One region of the Streptococcus sp. ALY_211 genome, then DNA from elsewhere that is predicted to be linked to it. Evidence: predicted binding sites of a transcription regulator. Region 1 holds the regulator's gene; the other holds the start of a gene.

What was found. Region 1 encodes Rex, which represses fermentation and respiration genes when NADH is low (regulators of the CRP and FNR family bind a similar motif). Its sites were predicted from a motif close to TTGTGAANTANTTCACAA; they were not measured.
Region 2: adhE (bifunctional acetaldehyde-CoA/alcohol dehydrogenase) is a predicted target of Rex. The motif match lies at 3,068-3,085, and genes of this name have one in related genera.

Annotation. Positions count from the first base shown of each region.
Region 1 is NZ_JBZFUN010000016.1:430-5,934, reverse strand. Features, by position in the region: gene AC4HAJ_RS08455 (PTS fructose transporter subunit IIABC) at 1-973, shown strand, start outside; gene radC (RadC family protein) at 1,067-1,750, shown strand; gene AC4HAJ_RS08445 (gamma-glutamyl-gamma-aminobutyrate hydrolase family protein) at 1,747-2,442, opposite strand; gene AC4HAJ_RS08440 (redox-sensing transcriptional repressor Rex) at 2,471-3,106, opposite strand; gene AC4HAJ_RS08435 (DUF1831 domain-containing protein) at 3,212-3,565, opposite strand; gene AC4HAJ_RS08430 (cysteine desulfurase family protein) at 3,568-4,683, opposite strand; gene AC4HAJ_RS08425 (ribose-phosphate diphosphokinase) at 4,686-5,505, opposite strand, start outside.
Region 2 is NZ_JBZFUN010000006.1:76,633-82,137, forward strand. Features, by position in the region: gene AC4HAJ_RS06580 (hypothetical protein) at 1-155, opposite strand, end outside; gene adhE (bifunctional acetaldehyde-CoA/alcohol dehydrogenase) at 318-2,987, opposite strand; gene AC4HAJ_RS06590 (hypothetical protein) at 3,338-3,592, opposite strand; gene AC4HAJ_RS06595 (hypothetical protein) at 4,043-4,288, opposite strand; gene AC4HAJ_RS06600 (LPXTG cell wall anchor domain-containing protein) at 4,932-5,505, shown strand, end outside.

The DNA of each region.
Region 1 (5,505 bases):
GATTGCAGCGCTTTTCAATCAAATTGGTAATGCAGCTTTTGATTTTATGCTACCTATCCTTGCTGGTTATATCGCTTACTCCATTGCTGAGAAACCTGGCTTGATTGCCGGTTTTGTAGCTGGTAGTATGGCTAAAATAGGATTGGATTACAGCCACATTGTCCATTATGATAAATTTGCTTCAATTACTTCGGAAAACAAACTTACAGAAGCAGTTAATAAAATCGTTTCTGGACAAGTACCTTCAGGATTTCTTGGAGCCTTGGTTGGTGGTTTTCTAGCTGGTGGTGTTGTTCTTCTTCTAAGGAAGTATATAAAAGTTCCACGTTCACTTGATGGTATTAAATCTATTCTTTTATTACCATTACTTGGTGTTGCTATTACTGGTTTCTTGATGCTCTTGGTGAATATCCCAATGGGCGCTATCAATACAGCCTTGAACGACTTCCTCCAAGGATTGTCTGGTGCGTCAGCTATCTTACTTGGTTTGGTTGTTGGTGGTATGATGGCCATCGATATGGGTGGACCGTTCAATAAGGCTGCTTATATCTTTGGTACAGGTACACTGGCTGAAACAGTAGCAAGCGGTGGTTCTGTGGCTATGGCAGCAGTAATGGCTGGTGGTATGGTACCGCCATTGGCTGTCTTTGTGGCTACTCGCTTATTCCCTGCTAAGTTTACACAAGAAGAACGTGATTCAGGTTTGACTAATATTGTTATGGGCTTATCATTTATCACAGAAGGCGCTATTCCATTTGGTGCTGCTGACCCAGTTCGTGCTATTCCTAGCTTTATGGCTGGTTCAGCTCTTACAGGTGCCTTAGTTGGTCTATCAGGCATTAAGTTGATGGCTCCACACGGTGGTGTATTCGTTGTTGCTCTAACGACTAACTGGTGGCTCTATCTTGTCTATGTCGCTATTGGTGCTATTGTATCTGGTATACTCTTTGGAGTGTTACGTAAGGCAAAATAATTTAAGAAATAAATAGTAGAAATGGTTAGAAATTTTTATTTCTAACCATTTTTTTGATTTTATTTTACGAATATATAGATGGAGGATATTATTATGTATACTATTGGAATTTCAAATGATGCCTTAAAGCCCAGAGAGCGTTTAATGGCTCAAGGGGCAGAAGAACTCAGTCATCAGGAACTATTAGCGATTATATTACGTACTGGGACAAAAAAAGAGCCAGTCTTATCTTTAGCTAATCATATTATTAGTCAGATGGATAGCTTGGCTGATTTTCGTCAACTCTCTTTAAAAGAGTTGCAAAAGCTTGATGGTATAGGACCTGTGAAAGCTATAGAAATCAAGGCGATATTAGAATTTTCAAGACGTGTCAACAATGCAGTGCCTGAAAAGCGTGAGCGTATCCTTTCTAGCAGTCAATTGGCCAAAAAAATGATTGAGGAGTTGAGAGATAAAAGGCAGGAACATTTAGTTGCTCTTTATTTAGATACCCAGAATCGTTTGCTCAAGCAGCAAACGATCTTTATTGGCAGTGTTCGTCACTCTATTGCTGAGCCACGTGAAATTCTTCATCATGCTTGTAAGTTGATGGCGACTTCACTGATTGTTGTCCACAATCATCCTTCGGGGCAGCCACGTCCTAGTCATCATGATATTGATTTTACCGAAAAAATAAAACGATGCTGTGACGACTTAGGAGTAGATTTCCTAGATCACATCATCGTTGGTAGTAAAAGTTATTATAGCTTTCGAGAAAGGAGTGACTTGATTCTTTAGAGCTCGTTAACAAAATAATCAAAGAGCTGTTGATCTGCAGAGCGATGATTTAAAAGTAATTCAGGATGCCACTGAACTCCCATGAAATGGATGTCTGGATTATTGGATTGAACAGCCTCTATTGTTTTATCATCAGGATCCATAGCTATCACATCTAAAAATGGTGATAATTCTTTGATACTTTGATGATGAAAAGAATTTATTTCTGTGGTTTTTCCATAAAATTCCGCTAGTTTTGAGTCCTCTTTGACAGACATACGATGGTAGAGGTAGTCACTAGGTTCATCTTGCCAATGATTTTCAATCGCCTGGTTGAGACTTCCCCCCAGTGCCACATTCATCAGCTGAGTACCACGACATACTGAAAAAATAGGTTTTTCTTGCCGGATTGCCTCATCAATGATAGCAAATTCAAAGATGTCCCGTTTTCGTAAAAAGTCATCATCACTTGCAGTATTTTCTTCATGATAGAAGTCTGGGTCAATGTTTTGACCTCCGATTAAAAGAATTTTATCTACCTTTTCGACATAATCTTTAGCCTCTTGGGGGGGTCCTATAGGAATAAGCAGAGGAAGTCCACCTGCACGTTGTACACCCTGGATGAATCCTGTTGGTGCATAACTCCACATAATACCTGTATTGGGATTGGGTCTTTCATTTGTTGTAATACCAATAATTGGTTTAGGGGCCATAGATATCCTCCTTTAAATGTTTTTTCTATTAATCCTGATTCATAAAATAGAGTAGAGTTTGTAATTCACTGGTTAAATCGACATACTGGACAAAGACACCTTTAGGTAGATCTAAATTGACAGGTGAGAAACTCAAGATCCCCTTGATACCAGCTTCTACTAGCTGTTCAGATACTTCTTGAGCCTTGATGCTAGGTACTGTTAGGATAGCTGTTTGGCAGTCTGAATTTGCCAGTTTTTCCTTAAGGCTTGAGATGCCATAAATAGGAATATCATCAGTAGTTTTAGTTCCTACCAGCTCATTATCATCTGTATCAAACGCCATGATGATTTTCATTTTATTGCGCTCATGGAAGCGATAGTGAAGAAGTGCTCTTCCCATATTGCCACAACCTACTAGAGCAACATTGGTAATAGAATGATCATGGAGAATATCTGCAAAGAAGTTCATCAATTTTTTGACATCATAGCCGAAACCTCTACGACCGAGCTCACCAAAATATGAGAAATCTCTACGTACGGTAGCTGAGTCAACACCAATTGCTTCAGCAATTTGTTTAGAACTTGCTTTTTCAATATTTTCTGCGTTAAAGCGCTTAAAAATTCTATAGTAGAGTGAAAGTCGTTTTGCTGTCGCTTTAGGGATGGATTTGTCAATGGCCATATGATCAACTCCTAATTTCATTTAAAATTCAACTAGATTATAAACTAAGTTTGTGAAAACTGCAACAAATTAACTAATATAAAAAACCTATAAATAATATAGGTTTTAGCTATCAACTCTTTCTTTTGTAAAAATATCGCGTTCTACGAGACTGTCCATTAGAAAATAAAATTTATCTTGGATAATGTTCAGCTTGTTATTTTTAAAAATATTGACTTGACGTAGCCCTGACTGGTCTGTAATGATTAATTTAAAGGAAGTGAGGTCTTTATTGACCGTGAGCTTCAAAGGAAAGCCATTACCAGAATTAGGAATTTCTTCGAGAAGTCTATTCAGTTCATAGTGACCAAGCTTGTTTTGTTCAAAAGTAGTATCAATTAACGTATACTTTCGGACATTACTTGTAAGGGTGTAACGATATAGGCAATCATCAAGGTGGATAGTTTTTTCAAAAGCCATTGTTAAGAAAGTATCTCCTTTAATTTAGTAGTGAGTTGTTCAACATCTTGTGGCAGGGTTTGATCTGAGAAGCTGATTCGAATGGATTCATGAAGTCTATCTGAATCATTACCATAGTAAGCAGCAAGTACATGACTAGGATCAACAGTGCCGGCTGTGCATGCTGATCCTGTTGAGACAGCTATCCCAGATAGATCCAGCTGGGTTAGAAGGAGGCCATTATTGCTAGATGGAAAACCAATATTGACAACATAGGGTAGCATATTATCTGTTCCATTGAGGTAGTAGTCCATATTAGCTAGGTTGGATAAGAGTTGTTCTCTTAAATTACTGACATGTTGGTAGTGGTTAGTCATATCTTGATAGGCTTCTGTCATAGCTTGAGCCATACCAGCTATCCCTACCATATTTTCTGTGCTTGCTCGTCTTTTATCTTCTTGCTCACCACCATGTAGGAGAGAATCCATATGTAGAGGGTGAGCATAGAGGAATCCAACTCCTTTAGGTCCATGAAATTTATGAGCAGAAGCAGATAAGAGATCAATCCCTAGCTTTTCTGGATAAATAGCTATTTTCCCTATGACTTGAACGGCATCAACATGAAAGACAGCTTGATGGTCAGCCAATAATTCTCCAAATTCTTGAATCGGAAGGAGATCACCTGTTTCATTGTTAGCAAACATGGTACTAACGAGAATGGTATCGTCTCTCAAAGCTTCTTTGAGGCTGTCTGTAGTGATTTTATTTTGGTCATTTGGCTGGAGATAAGTCACCTCAAAACCAAAACGGCTTTCAAGGTATTCCATGATGTTGAGAACAGAATGATGCTCAATAGCTGTTGTGATAAGATGCTTTCCCTTATTTTGATTAGCAAGAGCATAGCCTTGTATAGCGGTATTGTTAGCTTCTGTACCGCCCGATGTGAAGATAATATTTCTAGGCTGAGTTTCGAGAAGTTCAGCAATAGTCTGTCGATTGTCTCGGAGTAAGTGACTGGCTGTACGTCCATAATTATGGATACTTGAAGGATTTCCAAAATTATTGGTCATTACATTGGTCATGGTTTCGATAACACCAAGGGTTAAGGGAGTTGTGGCAGCATTATCGAGATAAATCATCATTAATTGTCCTCACTATCTGCAGTATAAGTAAAGAGTGGGCTGAGCGGTTTGTGATTATGGATGCGTGTAATAGCATCTCCAATGAGTGAGCTAGCTGAGAGATAGGTTACATTGCTACAGATATTTTCTTTCGTTGCGACTGAGTCTGTGACAAGAATCTCTTTAATAGGAGCAGTTTCTAAGATATCAGATGCACCGCCTGCAAATAGACCGTGACTGGCGACAGCATAGATGCTTGAGGCTCCCTCACGTTCAACAATTTTAGCAGCTTCGGCTAAGGTTTTACCGGTATTTAAAATGTCATCAATCAAAATAGCTTTTTTACCGGTTACTTCACCAATGATATAGCCCTCTTCACGGTGCATATCATCTTGATCGTAGTCGATAATAGCGATAGGAGCATCTAAATATTCAGCTAAACTGCGTGCCCGCTTGATGCCTGAATTTTTGGGGCTTACCACCACAACATTTGAACCTGTTAGCCCCATATTAATATAGTGTTCAGCAAAAAGAGGAACAGTAAAGAGGTTGTCTACAGGGATATCGAAAAAGCCTTGCACCTGAACAGCATGAAGGTCGAGAGTCAAAATTCTATCAGCTCCTGCCTTGACGAGCATGTTGGCAACTAATTTAGCTGTGATAGGTTCACGATGCTGGGCAATTCTATCTTGGCGAGCGTAACCAAAATAAGGCAAGATGATATTGACAGAATTGGCACTAGCTCGCTTACAAGCGTCTATCATAATCAAGAGTTCCCAAAGATTGTCATTGACAGGATAGTTTGTAGATTGAATGACATATATATCATAACCACGAACA
Region 2 (5,505 bases), on a different contig from region 1:
TGCAGTGCCACAAAAGACAGGACAAATATGAGTAGGCCCATTAGTAAAAGCCATCTCGTCTGGCGGTGGGGCAAACGCAGGGCTAACCCGATAAAGAGACAGCCCAGTACAGGCATGAGCAGGATTAAACCAAAAATAAGATTGAATAATGACATAGCATTATTATAGCATAGAGCTCCTAGAGAGTCCCTGATAGAGTCGACGACTCCTACTACAGGGAATTTTGGGTCACTGAAATGAGTGGATGATCGTGGAGCAAAACGCACCCCTTAATGATAGGAGTGCGCTATATTTGTCTAGGCTCTACTTTTCAACGATTAAAACTGATCAATAAGGAGCTGCCTCATATCTGAGATATAGGGCTGGCGAGGGTTGGCAGGGGTGCATTGATCATCGTAGGCTAGACTAGCTAGACGGTCAAGCGCTGCATCGAAGTCTTTTTGACTCACTCCATTAGCAGAGAGACGAGGATCAACATCTACGGCCTTCATAAGCTCATCAATGCGTTGGCAGAGGGCCTCAACCAGGTCAGCATCTGATTGGCCTTTGAGTCCCAAAGCACGAGCAATATCAGCATAATCTTTTTGCGCACGGTATTGCTCATAGCGTGGGTAAACAGAACGCTTCACATTACCAGCAACGCCATTAAAGCGGATAACGTGCTGCATGGCGATAGCGATCGCTAAGCCGTGCGGAAGCCCAAACTCACCACCTGTCTTGTGAGCCAGGGAATGATTGATCCCAAGGAAGGCATTTCCAAAGGCCATCCCAGCTATGGTCGATGCGTAGTGCATATTTTCTTTGGCTTGCTCACCACGAAGTGTTGGATGGGCAGGATCATAATGATAGGCGTCCTCTAAATTTTCCATGATCAATTTGATAGCTTCTAGAGACCATGGACGGGTGAAGTCAGATGCCATGACTGAGACATAAGACTCTAGGGCATGGGACAGGGCATCTAATCCAGAGAGAGCCGCTGTGCGTTTAGGAACAGTCATGACAAACTCAGGATCAACGATAGCCACTTGTGGTACCAGCTCATAGTCGGCCAGAGGGTATTTCACATGGGTCAGGTCGTCAGTAATAACGGCAAAAGGAGTCACTTCAGCACCTGTACCAGACGTTGTTGGGATACAAAAGAGGCGGGTCTGTCTTTGATGTTTAAACTTGACGATTCTTTTGCGGATATCGATAAATTTTTGTTGCAATTCTAAGAAGAAATCACTAACTTCATCATAGGAATCCAGCCAAGCACTGTCTCGATCCAGTGAAACTTCGTAAATGAGGCGGGCAATTTTGGAGGCGTCAATGGCAGATCCACCACCGATTGCAATAACGGTATCAGGCTTGAAATCACGCATTTGCTTGGCAATCTCGATGGTTTGTCCAAGAGTTGGATCAGGCTTGATTGTTCCATAGACAGCAGTCATCACTTTTTCATCACGCAGAGCGAGCTGAGCGAGAACGGTATCGACAAAGCCAAACTGAACCATTCCAGGGTCTGCCACAATCAGGGCTCGACTCATTGGTTCATAGTCATCTTGTAAGTAAGAAATTGCATTTTTTTCGTAGTAAGTTTTTTCTGGTAGGCGCACCCATTGTGGACGATTACGACGCTTAGCCACCGTTTTGACATTGAGGAGGTCGCCAGTTGATAGATTGTGTGACAATGAATTTTTCCCCCATGATCCTGTTCCAAGTGTTAAGCTGGCCTTGAGCGCATCGGTGTAGATGTCACCGATACCACCGATAGAATCCGGTTGGTTGACAAGGATACGAGAGGCTTTGACACGGTCCCCATACTCAGCAACGAAGGGATCGGCTTGCGATCCAATCTGAATAGCCGCATTGTGACCTGCGCCTTCATGCTCAAGGAGCGCCTCTACAATAGCAATCCCATCTTCACGGTCCTTAGCCTTATAAACAGACAAGAGTGGAGAGAGTTTTTCTGAAGAGAGTTTTTCTCCGATATTTTTTGCCTCTAGCTCAAATAAAAGGACATCCTTACCTTCTGGCAAGTCAAGGCCTGCTCGCTCACAGATCCAGCGAGCTGACATACCTGCAACAGGGCCGTTGACCCCGCCTTTGTCATTAAAGACAGTTTCTTCTAGCTTTTTGTAATCCTTTTTAGGGACTAGGTAGGCACCTTTTTCTTGCATCTTCTTGAGCCAGTCGTCATAAATGGCGGCTTCTACGACAGCAGAATTTTCTGTTGCACAGATCATACCATTGTCAAAGCGCTTAGACATGAGCAGGTCTTCAACAGCCCGATCCAAATGTGCGGTCGCATCCACATAAACCGCACCATTACCAGCCCCAACTCCCATAGAGGGGTTACCAGAGCGAAGGGCGGCATTAACCATACCAGGCCCACCTGTCGCAAGAATAGAAGCGATATGAGGATTGGTAATCAAGGCATTAGTATTAGCGATTGAGGGAGTCTCGATCCATTGGATAATATTCTCTGGCGCCCCTGCCTTGATCGCAGCATCATAGAGAATCCTAGCGGCATGACTCGAGCACTGTTGAGCGCCTGGATGAAAGGCAAAGACGATGGCATTGCGGGTCTTTAGAGCTACCAAGATCTTAAACATGGTCGTCGAGGTTGGATTTGTCGTTGGGACGATACCCGCAATCACACCTAGAGGAGCTGCGATTTTAACCTGACCTTTGACCTTATCCTCATCAATGATACCAACCGTCTTTTCATTTTTGATGAGCTCATAGATATTTTCCGTCGCAAAGTGATTCTTGATGTCCTTATCTTCTACAATACCACGCTTGGTCTCAGCGACAGCCTCTTTGGCCAACTCAAGCGAGCGCTCAGAACCCGCCAGAGCCATAGCTGCAACAATCTGGTCAACTTTTTCTTGGGTATAATTGGCGAAAATTTTTTCTGCTTCTAGGGCTTTATCAACCAAGCCAGCTGTATAAACTTGTGCTTCTTCCTCAGCCGTCATAGTCTCTACCTTTGTATCCTTTGCCATAGGAAACTCCTCCATTTTAAGCGGTTATCTATCAGATCATCTCTATAGAAGAAATACTGTAGCCGTTTATCATTTTGTATTTGTGATTTTTTTCACGATATTAGTATATTATATTTCTGGACCACTGTCAATAGATAATGTGAATTTTTTCACTTATTAAAGTATAAGGAGGACATCAACTATTGAGGGAATTAAAAAGCAGATCTTCCCAGAGTTAAAGGAGAGATCTGCTCTCAGAAAATAATTTAAGGATGCTATCAATCTTGAGATGGGACTGGAGGTTCAAAACTAATCAACTCATTCTTTCCATAGATCTTATAAGAAAGGAAAATTATCAACTGCTAAAGACTTCATGATAAGAAATCTTGGTCTTCAAATAGGACATGCTCTTTTAAAGATGGCTTATGAGAGGCTAGTAGCATCGCACTTACTATTATAAGTCCTGTAAGAACAACCTTAAAAACAACCGTCCACGTAAGATATCGGGTCAAGCCACCAATGAACAAGGTCACTATAGCAGCCAAGCCAATTCCTATAAAGAAATAGTCAAAAATTCTCTCATAATCTTTATCATAATCAGCTTTATCATTTTCTTGTTTGAGCATCAATTATCTCCTTCTAAATTCATCATAACTGACTCTGCAAGCCACTTACTCTATTACTTCTAAAGGCTTCCTCCGATCTGCTCAGGGAGGTTAGGTCGTTAGTCCTATTATAGGCTTCTACTAGTTGAGATTCAAGTTAGAAGAGTATTTTTCTGTATCAAACAAATAAAATTATGACTGTAAAGTGGTTAAGTTATCCAACAATAAACACTACTGTTAATCTATCGAGCCTAGAAAACAAAAGATGATACCTGTTACAAAACAAGTATCATCTAAATGAATAGATAGAAAATAATCCAAAGAAGGGATTACATTTATCTGTAGTCAAAATTGCAGGGTAAGCTATTGCAAATGATTTACTCTATCATTAGCTTGCGTTCCTCAACAATATCACTACACCACTAATATTATCAAAATACCTTCAGATTATTTTTTATAATAAAAAATAATTTAATGAGAGGTCACTATATCAATAACTCGAGATATAGTTTCAAAATCAATAACAGCTTTGCCTTTTTTAATACTTGTTAAGGAGTACTCCTTGTATTCGTCTTGGTCGGATACAACTACTGTAGCAGCGGAATTTACGTTATAATACTGAGCTAATTTTTTCCCTCGCTTGCTACTGATATCGATAAAATAGATACTTTCTTTGTCCTCTGAAGAAATGTGCTCTAACAGATAAGGTACGGCCACTTTACAACGTTTACACCCATATCTATAAAAAAATAAGATCTTTTTTCCCTTGGAATTCTTAGATAATAGTTTCATTGCGGTGTCATCCCTAAAAAGTAACCGATCAGAATTCAAGAGTATATTCGTCTGTACAGTTCTATAATGAGATATTCGTGTTGTCAAAAGGGTAGCACATAGATAGAAGGAAATCACACAAGATGCCAATAATAAAAGATAGCGATAAGAGACCCTTGCTTTTAGTGCATATATACTAAGAACCATTAATAATATAATTGAGAATGAACTGATCATTACCGAAGGATGCCATAAGATCCGCCCATTAATATTTAACGAATAGATGCTACCAATCAACAAAAATAGCAGCATTATAATAAATACAAGTAAATAACTCTTATAACTTCGTGTCATATCACACTCCTAAAAATTAAGGCATCAAAGGCCAATAATAAGCATCCGGTTCACTATTCTAATGTAACTCGTCAGCAATCTAGTGCCATTAACTCTAGTTTATTAAATAATATCTAAGAAAACAAGTTTTAGTTAGATAACGTCCTCAATGAAGTAGAACTTTTTATAATAAAGAGTTCTACTCATATTTTAAGCTATACTAAAGTAGTTATCATAAAGAAAGGATATTTACAGTATGTCAAAATCATTTTTCACTCGTAAATCAAGTCTCTTATTATCCGCTAGTATCTTGGGATTAGCACTCACCACATCTACCCCGGCTAGTGCAGAAACATTGTCTGCACCTTCTGTTCGACTTCCTAAACATTTTATCAAATCTATTAACTCTCTGGTAACAGCTACTGCATCAGCTGACGATCAAGTAGATGTACCTGATAGCGACACAGAAACACCCGATAATAACCAAGAAGCTCCGCAAGAAAATCAACCCGATGATGGCAATTCTGATCAGTCAGAATCTGATTCTAATTCATCATCCGAAGCCGAGCAGCCTAATTCTGACGATAGTGTGCCGTCATCCGAAGCACCTGATTCTAGTGATCCATCTGAGGAGACCCAGCCATCATCTGAAGAATCTGACTCTAATGATAGTTCTTCATCAGAAGAAACTCAGCCACCATCTGATAATTCGGTACCTTCCGACGGTACCGATGCTCCAGATCAAGGATCTGAATCTGGATCACAAGCAGGTGATTCTGATGATTCCTCCTCACAAAAAGGATCTGATGGCTCAGCAGACAAGGGAAAAT